Linked DNA regions of Pokkaliibacter sp. MBI-7. The protein of the gene in region 1 interacts with the protein of each later gene in a pairwise test. Links are inferred from orthologs where the notes say so. Each region holds a gene or a part of one and is shown on either strand. Other genes may lie near its edges.

What was found. The genes of interacting proteins can lie anywhere in the genome.
Region 2: the proteins of lysA (region 1) and QCD60_RS16615 interact in binary tests that used the Escherichia coli proteins (3 or more experiments, as listed by UniProt). The link is inferred for Pokkaliibacter sp. MBI-7 from one-to-one orthologs.

The regions. Positions count from the first base shown.
Region 1 is NZ_JARVTG010000001.1:1,903,764-1,909,591, forward strand. What follows is about bases 2,991-5,828. They hold lysA (diaminopimelate decarboxylase), read right to left. Parts: upstream 5,115-5,828; coding sequence 3,867-5,114; downstream 2,991-3,866. Other genes in these bases: QCD60_RS08480 (HNH endonuclease), read left to right, coding at 3,054-3,758; QCD60_RS08490 (LysR family transcriptional regulator), read left to right, coding at 5,292-5,828. Outside these bases: QCD60_RS08470 (aldehyde dehydrogenase), read left to right, coding at 1-1,204; QCD60_RS08475 (aspartate aminotransferase family protein), read left to right, coding at 1,366-2,754. UniProt on the Escherichia coli protein: Specifically catalyzes the decarboxylation of meso-diaminopimelate (meso-DAP) to L-lysine. Is not active against the DD- or LL-isomers of diaminopimelate.
Region 2 is NZ_JARVTG010000001.1:3,748,388-3,754,241, forward strand. The notes cover bases 1,459-4,322. They hold QCD60_RS16615 (response regulator), read left to right. Parts: upstream 1,459-2,461; coding sequence 2,462-3,184; downstream 3,185-4,322. Other genes in these bases: QCD60_RS16605 (SLC13 family permease), read right to left, coding at 1,459-1,697; QCD60_RS16610 (hypothetical protein), read right to left, coding at 1,847-2,251; QCD60_RS16620 (HAMP domain-containing sensor histidine kinase), read left to right, coding at 3,257-4,322. Outside these bases: more of QCD60_RS16605, read right to left, coding at 1-1,458; more of QCD60_RS16620, read left to right, coding at 4,323-4,708; QCD60_RS16625 (GlxA family transcriptional regulator), read left to right, coding at 4,947-5,852. UniProt on the Escherichia coli protein: Response regulator member of the two-component regulatory system CpxA/CpxR which responds to envelope stress response by activating expression of downstream genes including cpxP, degP, dsbA and ppiA.

The sequences.
Region 1 (5,828 bases):
ACTGGCTCTGCTGGAAACCCTCAATATGGGTAAACCCATCAGCGACAGCCTGAGTGTGGATGTCCCCGCTACCTCTCGCTGCATCGCCTGGTACGGTGAAGCTATCGACAAGATCTATGACGAAATCGCTCCCACCGCCAGCAACGCGCTGGCCACCATTACCCGTGAGCCGGTCGGCGTCGTGGCCGTGGTGGTGCCCTGGAACTTCCCCATGATCATGGCCGCATGGAAACTCGGCCCGGCGCTGGCCGCAGGCAACTCGGTGGTGCTGAAGCCTGCCGAGCAGTCGCCACTGACGGCTATTCGTCTGGCGGAACTGGCGCTGGAAGCCGGTATTCCTGCGGGTGTGCTCAATGTGCTGCCGGGCTTTGGCCCGACGGCAGGCAAGGCTCTCGGCCTGCATATGGATGTGGATGCGCTGGCATTCACCGGCTCCACTGATGTCGGCAAGCTATTCATGCAGTATGCCGGTCAGTCCAACCTGAAGAAGGTCGGACTGGAATGTGGCGGCAAATCACCGCACATCATTCTCGACGACTGCGAAGACCTCGACGCCGCCGCCACCGCAGCCGCCTGGGGCATCTTCTTCAATCAGGGCGAGATGTGTACTGCAGGCTCGCGCCTGATCGTGCATGAAAAGGTCTATGACCGGGTGCTGGCAAAAATTGCTGAGGTCGCCGCCACCCTGCAGCCCGGCGATCCGCTGGACCCGGCCACTTCGCTCGGAGCGCTGGTGGAACACAAACATATGGAACGGGTGCTGGACTATATCCGTATCGGTCAGGAAGAAGGTGCAACCCTTTATCTGGGTGGCCAGCAGGTGCGGCAGGACACCGGCGGCGCCTTTGTGCAACCCACGGTCTTCAGCGATGTGAACAACCGCATGCGCATCGCTCAGGAAGAAATCTTCGGCCCGGTGCTGGCGGCCATCCGCGTCAAGGATGCCGATGAAGCCCTGCAGGTAGCCAACGATGTGTGCTATGGCCTCGGGGCTGCCGTCTGGACCAGCAATATCAATACCGCCCACCGTATCAGCCGTGGTCTGCGTGCCGGCGTGGTGTACGTCAACTGCTATGACGCCGACGACATCACCGTGCCCTTCGGTGGCTACAAACAGTCGGGCATCGGCCGCGACAAATCGCTGCATGCCTTTGACAAGTACACCGAACTCAAGACCACCTGGATTCGCTTAACCGGCTGTTAAGACAGCTATTCGCTGCGCCCCGGCCAGCCCGCTGGCCGGCCGTATCACTGCACTCCGAACAGCGTTGTACTGCTGATGGCCCAGCCACCGGCAGTCGGAGCAGTGCGCCCGGCAATTTCGTCCGATAAGGCTTCGCGCAGCCAACCCTATGGAGCGTTGCAATGAACAACCCGATGAGCACTGCCGCACACCCCGAGCGTACTCGTGAAGAGTGGCAACACCTCGATCGCCAGCATCACCTGCATCCCTTTACCGACTTCAAGGAGCTGGCCGGCAAAGGTTCACGCATTATCAGCCGCGCTGAAGGCGCCTATGTCTGGGATGTCGATGGCCACCAGATACTCGACGGCATGGCCGGGCTGTGGTGCGTCAATGTCGGCTATGGCCGCAAGGAAATTGCCGATGCGGTCTATGCGCAGATGCTGCAGCTGCCCTACTACAACAACTTTTTCCAGACCGCCCATCCGCCAGCCATCGAGCTGGCCAGCCAGCTGACGGCACTGGCACCGCGCTTCAAGCAGGTGTTTTTCACCGGCTCCGGCTCCGAAGCCAACGACACCGTACTGCGCATGATCTGGCGCTACTGGCAGCTGCTCGATCAGCCGCAGCGCCGGGTCGTCATCTCGCGTAAAAATGCCTATCACGGCAGCACCCTGGGTGGCGCCAGCCTCGGCGGCTTTGGCGTGGTGCATGAGCAGATGGGCCATCTGATTCCCGATATCGTCCATATCAACCAGCCTTACTGGTACGGCGAAGGTCAGGACATGTCAGCGGAAGAGTTCGGCCTGCTGCGCGCCCGCGAACTGCGCGACACCATCGAAGAGATCGGTGCCGACAAGGTGGCAGCCTTTATCGGCGAGCCGATTCAGGGCGCAGGCGGTGTGATCATCCCCCCTGCGACTTACTGGCCGGAAATCCAGAAGATCTGTGATGAATACGGCATCCTGCTGGTGACCGATGAAGTGATCTGCGGCTTTGGCCGCACCGGCAAATGGTTCGGTGCTGACTATTTCGGCGTCAAACCCGACCTGATGCCGGTCGCCAAGGGAATCACCTCGGGTTATATCCCCCTCGGTGGAGTCATGGTCAGCGAGCGGGTCAGTGACGTGCTGATGGGCGATGCCGGGGAGTTCTACCATGGTTTCACCTACTCCGGGCATCCGGTGGCCTGTGCTGCGGCACTGACCAATCTGTCTATCCTGCACCAGGAACATCTGGTGACCCGCATCAAAGACGACATCGGCCCTTATCTGCAGCAGCAGCTGCGCACGCTGCAGGCACATCCGCTGGTCGGTGAAGTACGTGGTCTGGGCCTGTTTGGCGCCATCGAACTGGTGGCCGACAAGGCCAGCCACCGCCGCTTTGACAGCAAACAGGGCGTCGGTATGCGCTGCCGCGAGCACTGCTTCCAGAACGGTCTGATCATGCGCGCCGTCGGCGACACCATGATCATCGCTCCACCCTTTATCATCAGCCACGCGCAGGTCGATGAGCTGGTCAGCAAGGCATGGAAGTGTCTGGACCTGACCGCCCGCTCCATCGCGAGCTGATCACTGTTATTAGCCGTCACCGAATACCTGTTGTAATCACTGCGTTCTGTTTACCCCGCCCGGCCAGAGTGATCTATCCGGGCTTTTTTATCGAGCGCTCATCTCATTATTGTGAATCTAGTAGTTGCCAGCAGTGCATGGGCTAATATCAGCAAATAACTGTTAAAAATAAGAAATAGGTGTTAAGGCTAAAACCAAACAAATATGCCTTAGTAAAATCAATTGACGCGCTTCATAGATAATCTTCGCTCAGGCTACTATTGAACACTGTGTAATCTTTCAAAGAAGTGGAGTCGATCATGACGTTTGAAAGCTGGATGAGGTTTCGTGATTTATCCGAATCATCCATCAGAAAATATAATAGTGCTATCAGCGGTGTTATTTCCGAGTGGGCCATAGATAACGGAATCATAGATGGCCCAATAACTTCTATTTTGAGTTATAGCCGCTTCAAGTCCATTGCTCTAGATATAAGAAAACTGCCGCTGTACCAAGAACGAAACACTCGTGGCCACAATATGTATGCCAGCGCACTCAACAAGTATGAAGAATACTTACAGGAGGGTTTTGACTCAGATATTGAGACAGATATTGAAGCAATATTGCTCCAAGATAGCGTTACTACGACAGAGAAGGCGACATTACTTAACACTAGGATAGGGCAGGGAAATTTCCGACAGAAATTGATATCACTTTGGGGTGGTTGCGCTGTAACAGGTTACAACGATATATCGATGCTAGTGGCATCACACATCAAACCTTGGTGCAAATCATCAAATACTGAAAGGCTAGACCGCTACAATGGTTTACTTCTGTTGCCTAATATCGATAAAGCATTCGATGCAGGACTCATATCCTTCAGTGAATCTGGAAACATACTCATATCTCCCCAGCTTCACGCTCCTGAGCAGTTAGGCATTCTTTCGTCAATGTCAGTGAGCTTGAAAGTAGAACATCAGGTGTACATGGACTTTCATCGCCGTTTCATCTTTCGCAGCGCCTAGCAAGAAATACCTGGGGACGCATATTTAGCGCCCCACAGTTTGAGTTATCACACCGAAGGTATGTATCTCAAAAGTATTCCCTCGCCATAAATGGCGTGGTCAGTGTTATCAATCCAGCATTTCCGCTGCCAGCAATTCCTCAAACGTCTGACGACGGCGAATCACCCGTGATGCATCACCGTCCACCAGATATTCCGTGGCATAGCGGCGGCTGTTGTAGTTGGAAGACATGGTGGCACCATAGGCACCGGCATCGTGGAACACCACCAGATCACCCACTGCCGCGACGGGCAGATCCTGGCTTTCCACTACGCCTTCCGCACCCTGCGTAAAGACATCACCGGATTCACACAGGGGCCCGGCCACGGTGGTCGGTTGCAGCTCAGCGTCACTCAGGTCACGGCCATCCCCCGCCACGACGGAAATGCGGTGGAAACTGCCGTACATAGCCGGGCGCATCAGCTCGTTAAAACCGGCATCCACCAGCGTGAAGTGACGGCTACCCATATATTTGCTGGCCCGCACTTCGGCCACCAGCACGCCTGACTCGGCGACCAGGAAGCGACCCGGTTCCAGCTCCAGCCGTACCGGATGCCCCAGATGGTCAGCGATACGCTGGCGCACGGCGTCCCACAGCTCGAAGTAATGGGCGGTATCGACCGGCTCATCGCTGTCACGGTAAGGGATCGACAGGCCGCCACCGGCGGAAATTGCTTCCAGATCGTGATCCGCCAGTTTGACCAGCCCGATCATGGCCTCGCCCACCTGCTGCAGGTGGTCATAGTCCACACCGGAGCCGATATGCAGATGCAGGCCGACCAGTTTGAGGCCGTACTGACGCACGGCGGCAATCGCCTGTGGCAGCTCGGTGTGCCAGATACCGTGCTTGCTGTTCTCGCCGCCGGTATTGGTTTTGCGGCTGTGGCCGTGGCCAAAACCGGGGTTGACGCGAATCCACACCCGGTGGCCGGGCGACAGCGGGCCAAGCTGGTGCAGCATATCCAGCGAGCCGACGTTGACTTCGATCTTATCGGCCACCACCCGTTCCAGGGTCTGGCGGTCAAACAGATCGGCAGTAAACACCACTTCCGCTTCCCCTTCGGTGGTGGTCAGGCGGTAACCGGCACGTTTGGCTCGCTCCAGCTCACCCAGCGAGACCGAATCCACCTTGATGCCAATCTCGCGCATCAGGCTGAGAATATGAATGTTGGAGCAGGCTTTCTGGGCAAAACGCACGGTATCGAACTGCTTGAGCTGGGCCGCCTTGGCGCGGATCACCGCTGCGTCGTAGCACCACAGCGGGGTGCCCTGCTGTTGCGCCAGGGTGGCGATCTGCTGGTCTGACAGCGTACTCATCGTGCTAACTCCTGCATTGCGTGGGCAGCGGCGGATTAACCCGCAGCCAAAAAATAAAGGCGTATTGAAGCACGGCGGCAATCCTCCAGAAAAATATCAATTTTTCTACAGGTCATTCATATCTGATATAAGGTGGAGCTCATTTCCACTGCACAGCGATGCTATTGAGGAGCGCTTATGTCAGTCACTCTGCGCCATATCGAAGTCTTTCGTGCGGTGATGACCAGTGGCAGCGTCACCGCCGCGGCCGCTATGCTCAACACCTCACAGCCCACCGTCAGCCGCGAGCTGGCACGCTTTGAATATCTGACGCAGATGACGCTGTTTGAGCGCAGCAGGGGCCGCCTGCGCCCGACGGCACAGGGCCTGCTGCTGTTTGAGGAAGTGCAGCGCGCCTACTTTGGTCTGGAACGCATCATCAACACCGCGGCCACCCTGCGCCAGTTTGATCAGGGTCAGCTTGCCATTGCCTGCCTGCCGGTGTTTTCCCAGTCACTGCTGCCGCAGGTATGCCGCCACTTTGTTGAGCAGTTCCCCAAGGTCAATATCAGCATCACCCCGCAGGAGTCACCACTGCTGGAGGAATGGCTGGCCGCCCAGCGCTATGACCTCGGCCTGACCGAAGTGGCGCAGGCGCCGCAGGGCACCGAGCTGGATGCGCTGATGGTGCTGGATGAAGTCTGTGTGCTGCCGCCGGGCCACGCCCTGGCCAGC
Region 2 (5,854 bases), 1.8 Mb from region 1 along the record:
TCTGCGAAGCGATAGCCTCCTGCACTGTATACAAAAGTGTTGGTCTGATAACCGATGGGAGTGGCAAAACTGGCACTGGCGGCAAACATTACGGCGATGGCAAACGGCTTGGGATCCAGCCCTAGTTGTTGGGCCATACCTATGGCAATCGGCGCAACCAGTACCGCTACGGCATTGTTGCTCAGCATTTCTGTCAATATTGAAGTAAGCAGATAAATGCCAGACAGCAAAACGACAGGCCCAGCCAAAGAGGCGTACGGAGTGAGAGTGGCAACGAGATCATTGACCAAGCCAGTTTTGTCCATGGCTTTGCTGATGGCTAACATACCGAAGATCATCATCAATATGCGCCATTCAACGGCTTTGTAGGCTTCGTCCACGTTCAGGCAGCCCGTCAGGATGACGCCGATGGCCGCGATCATCGCCAGGCCTTCAATAGGCATCACACCTACTCCCGCCAGAATCATCACCAGCAAAATAGCGCCGATAGCGATGCCGGCTTTGTCTTTGCGGTAGGATTTATCCTGTACGGTGTTAAGGACGATCAGATTGCCGTTTTCGGCGAATTTTTTGACCTGAGAAGCCGTGCCTTCAACCAGCAGGACGTCTCCAAACTCCAGCTGCAATGTGTCCAGGTTTTCCTGAATGTTTTCGTCCTTGCGATGTACCGCCAGGACGTGAATACCATAGCGTGCAGCGAGATTGAGATCCGACATCTGACGGTCGGTATAGCGTGAGTGACGGCCAACAATAACCTCTCTTAATGTCGCATCATGCGTGGAGATGGTTTCAAACCTGTCCGGGCTCGAGCGTGCAAAGGCCAATCGACCATCTGCTCTCAGCTCCAGCATGTCCTGTACTGAGGAGTGCATTATCAAGCGGTCCCCGGCACGCAGAACTGTGGTGTGGAGAGGTTGGCTTAACTCCTCTTCATCACGGAAAACCTTGAGCACCTGAATGCCGCTGTTGCCATTCAGGCCTGCTTCAGAAAGGTTCTGTCCGACAACGTTGGAGTTGTGGGGGATGAGAACTTCAGACATGAATACCCGATCCTGACCCGGCTGCAGACGTTGTGACAGCGTTTCACGAACGGGTAACAGCAGTGGCCCGATACCTAGAATGAATAGGAGGCCTACCGACGCGCTGATCAGCCCCATCATGCTGATATCAAAAATATGAAATGAAGGTAATCCAAGGCTGCGGACCACCCCATCGACCAGAATATTGGTCGATGTGCCAATCATGGTGAGTGTTCCACCCATTATTGAGGCATAGGACAGAGGGATTAGCAGCTTGGAGGGAGGCAAGTTTCGGCTGCGAGCCAATGCCATTGCGACTGGCGTAAAGATGGCAACCACAGGAGTGTTGTTGATAAATGCCGACAGAATAATTACTAGCAGCATTAAGCCAAACAGTGTTGAACGTAAACTCTGCCCACAGACTCGACTGAGAATCTCTGCCAGCCAGGCAACACAACCTGTTCGCTCAAGTGCAGCACTGAGCACGAACATGCAGGCGATGGTAACTGGGGCTGAGTTGCTGAATACCGCCAATGTTTCGTTTGGGCTAAGTATGCCCACAACCATCAATACAGAGACACCGATGCCAGCAACCATATCAGGCCCATGACGTTCGGTGACGAAAGCCCAAAGCATCCATATAAGAACAAAGGCGACAACTAACTGATGGTAGTCCATGACATCGAAGCTCAGGGCATAAGAGGAAACGGGGTTAGCCTAGAGTTGATGCGTTATTCTGTCCAAGAATATTTAATCAGATTTATATGTCTGATCAGCATAAATGATGGGTGACTATGTAAGAGTCACCCATGGGGTTTATATGAGTTCTAGTTGCTGCCCAGCTTTTTCAGTTCGCTCTGCAGCTGCTGGATACGTAAGGTCAACTCAGCTTTGTGCAATTCCTTTCTGGCTTTTACCAAGGCCTGTTGCTCTGGAGTAAGCATGGCGAACACCTCATCCATGACTTTGTGATCAATATCATGTTCCTGCTGGTGCAGATTTTCGCGTTCCGCTTGATGAGATGCCTGGATCGTTTTGATCTTGGCCAGTTGCTCTTCGGTCAGGTCCAGATCGCGAGTCATGTGCATGAAGTCGTTATCGTCATGAGCGCGAGGTGGAGGCGTACCCACATCATGTCCAGCCATTGGCACAGGAAGTTGCATGGGGGGCATGACAGGGACAGCACCACAGTTCTGAGTGATGGGCATTGGCTCGGCATGTACAAGAGACATGCTCAACAATCCAGCGGTTGCGGTGCTTAGCAGAAAGCTGAGAGATGGTTTCATGTGGGTAAGCTCCTCAGTTAAATGTTATGCAGCACAGTCTATGGAGGGCGGCGTAAACCGGGGTCATACCTGTGTAAAGGAGGGGTAAAACTTGTTGCATGGGCTGGCTAGCCCATTTGGTTATGTCAGAATGAGCGCAATTAGAGAGGAGTCCGTATGGCTACACTATTACTTGTTGAGGATGATGAAGGGTTGGCAGGCCTGCTGACCGAGTTGCTGGAGTTGGAAGGTTTTACCCTGTTACGGGCCAGGGATGGAGAAGAAGGTTTGGTGTTGGCGCGGAGTAACGAGGTTGATCTGGTCATCCTCGATATCATGCTGCCCAAGAAGAATGGTTTTGACCTGTTGCGTGAACTGCGCCAGGACAAGTCTACCCCGGTGATCATGCTGACTGCGCGTGGTGACGAAGTTGACCGTATCGTGGGTCTTGAAATGGGTGCGGATGACTATCTGCCTAAGCCTTGCAGTCCACGTGAATTATTGGCACGGATTCGTGCCCTGTTGCGTCGAGTTGATCTTGAGCGTCAAACAGCGGTTGAAACCACGACCTCATTGACGGGTGTTAAAACGATCGGCCTGTTGCAGATCAACCCCAAGTCCCGTCAGGTCAAGGCCGACAGCCGCGAACTATCGTTGACCAGTACCGAATACAGTTTGCTGTTTGAGCTGGTCAGCCATCCCGATGAATTGCTCAGTCGTGAAACCTTAAGTCGTACGGTCCTGCACAAACGCCTTCAGCCTTTTGATCGTAGTCTGGATATGCATGTCAGCAATCTGCGCAAGAAGCTGGGAGAGGGTGATGGGTTACCACGCATTGCTACTGTACGTGGTCAAGGGTATTTATTGAGTATGCCATCTGCACAGATGCGCAATGGCTGAGTGCATCAGTCTGATCAATCACCGCGCCTGATATTCCCATCGTAAGCGGCCCTGATACTGAGCGTGTATAGAATGGGAATACGTCTTTATTGGAAAGTGCTTCTGGCTGTGCTGCTGACCATGATACTGGTCAGCGTTGCCACATTCTTTATAGCGGATGAAGTACGACGCCAGCAGTTCGAGTCTGAAATCAACGTCGAACAGTGGCAGCATATGGGAGACGACCTGGTCTCCCGCTATCGCCGTGATGGTGAGCGGGTACTGACTGATGCATGGAATGCTGAAGGAATGGTCCTGCTCTCTCCTGCGATGCAGCCTTTGACCAATATCCCTATCCCTATCCCTCCTCCGCCCAGCAGGCATCGGGATGAAGAGGGGTGGCCAATGCCTCCGTCTGAGCAGATGGTGCCTCCGGCCAATGGTACTCCCAGTGACCGCGCTCCGGGCCCTCCGCCAGATATGGTGGGTAGAAGCTTTGTGCCTAATGGTGAGCCATCAGGTGGCCCTCCCATGCATTTTCGTGCCTGGCAGCATATCGAGCTGAGCGCCATGGATGATGGCAAGCCGTACTGGCTGGCTATCGATCAGGTCAAGCGTTTCGACATAGCGCAACGTAATCGCCTGCCCCTTTATCTTGCGATCGCTGTCGCTCTGGCGGCTTTCTGCTGTGCCATCTTGACCGGCTATATCACCCGTCCGCTGAAGGCGCTGAGTCGGGCAACCCGAGAACTGGCTGAAGGTAATCTGCAGTCACGCGTGGCTGAGAAGGTTTCCTCCAGAAGGGATGAACTGGGTGAGTTGGCGAAAGATTTCAATACCATGGCCCAGCGTCTGCAATTACTGCTGGAGGATCAGCAGCAGCTGTTGCGCGATATTTCGCATGAGTTGCGCACGCCACTGGCACGACTACAGATTGCACTCGAACTGGCCAGACATCGTGCAGCGGGTGTAGTCGAGCGCGAGCTGGATCGCATTGAGTATGAAGGCAATGCGATCAATGAGCTGATCGACGAAGTCCTGACACTGGTCAGGGCCAATCAACCGGCCGATGCATCGGAGCTGGTGGATGTGGCGGAGCTGTGGCTGGAAAGAGTGGAGCAGGCTCAACTTGAAGCAGAGGAGCGTGGCATACGTATCGATACTGTGCTGCGTGATCAGATTGAAGTGATCGGTCAGCGCCGCTGGTTGGGCCGGGTAATGGATAACCTGATTCGTAATGCGCTCAAGTACAGCCCGGATGACTCGGTTATCAGCATTGCTTTGCAGCGTGTTGGTAAGGGATGGGAGTTCAGCATTGCTGATCAGGGGCCCGGAGTAGAGCCGGAAGCGCTGGAGCATCTGTTTAAGCCCTTCTACCGTACCGATCAGGCAAGGCAGACTGGCAGTGGCTATGGCATCGGCTTGTCAATTGTTGAGCGGGTCATCCGCTTTCATGGTGGCAGCGTTGTAGCTCGAAATGCACAGCCCAGTGGCCTGGCAGTCGTGGCCAGCTTTCCGACCCTTGCTGATGCGCGGTCAGAGTAGTTCAGCGATGTAGTCTTATGATGATGCGCCGCTCAGTTTTGTATGGGCGGCATGGTCGCTGACAGACATTTTCCGCTGAGGTAGGTTACACTTACCCGAAAATAAGCTGATCTGAGCGGTGTACGTGGATACGCTACTGACCCGTCAATTGCAGCGGCAACGGCCGATGCGGTTTGGTTTTCTGTTACTTCCGAATTTTTCTCTTCTGAGTTACTCCTCAGCCGTTGAGCCGTTACGCATGGCTAACTGGATCAGCGGACAACCTCTTTATGAATACCTGACTCTGAGCGCGGACGGTCTGGCCGTTACGGCAAGTGTTGGGAGTACGGTGCAGGTCGATTTCTCCCTGAATGAAATCCCCAGTCTCGACATGTTGCTGGTGTGTGGTGCCAGTCCCATTGCCAAGACCGGTCATGAATCGGTACTGAGCTGGCTACGGACACAGGGTAAGCGCCTGCCCGCCATTGGTGGTGTGGGTACGGGGAGCTATCTGCTGGCACGAGCGGGGCTATTGGATGGGTGTCGGGCCACTATTCACTGGTGGGATCTCAATCATCTGCGCGAAGCCTTTCCCAATACTCGTTTGACCACCAACCTGTATGAAATAGACCGCAACCGCTTTACCTGTTCCGGTGGCTCGGCGGCGATGGACATGATGCTCTATATCATCGGACATCAATATGGCATGGACCTGGCTGCCTCTATATCCGAACAGTTTGTCTGTGAACGTATCCGGACCAATGAAGAACCGCAGCGAGTACCGCTGAAGTCGAGAATCGGTGTGGCCCAGCCCAAGCTGATTGAGGCTGTTACCCTGATGGAAGCGAATATCGAGGAGCCGCTGAGCCCGGATGATCTGGCGATGCATGTTGGTGTATCACGCCGCCACCTGGAGCGCTTGTTCAAAAAGCATCTCGATACTGTTCCCTCCAAGTTTTATCTGGAATTGCGGCTGGAACGTGCTCGGCAGATGTTGCAACAAAGTGACAAGTCGGTCGTGCAGGTAGGTCTGGCCTGTGGGTTCTCCTCGGCCTCTCATTTCAGTACGACGTACCGTAATCACTTCAACATCACTCCCAGAGAAGAGCGCAATAACCGCACTCGTCCGGGTGGCATGGGCTTTTCGGTCGAACTGCCTTCGTGATC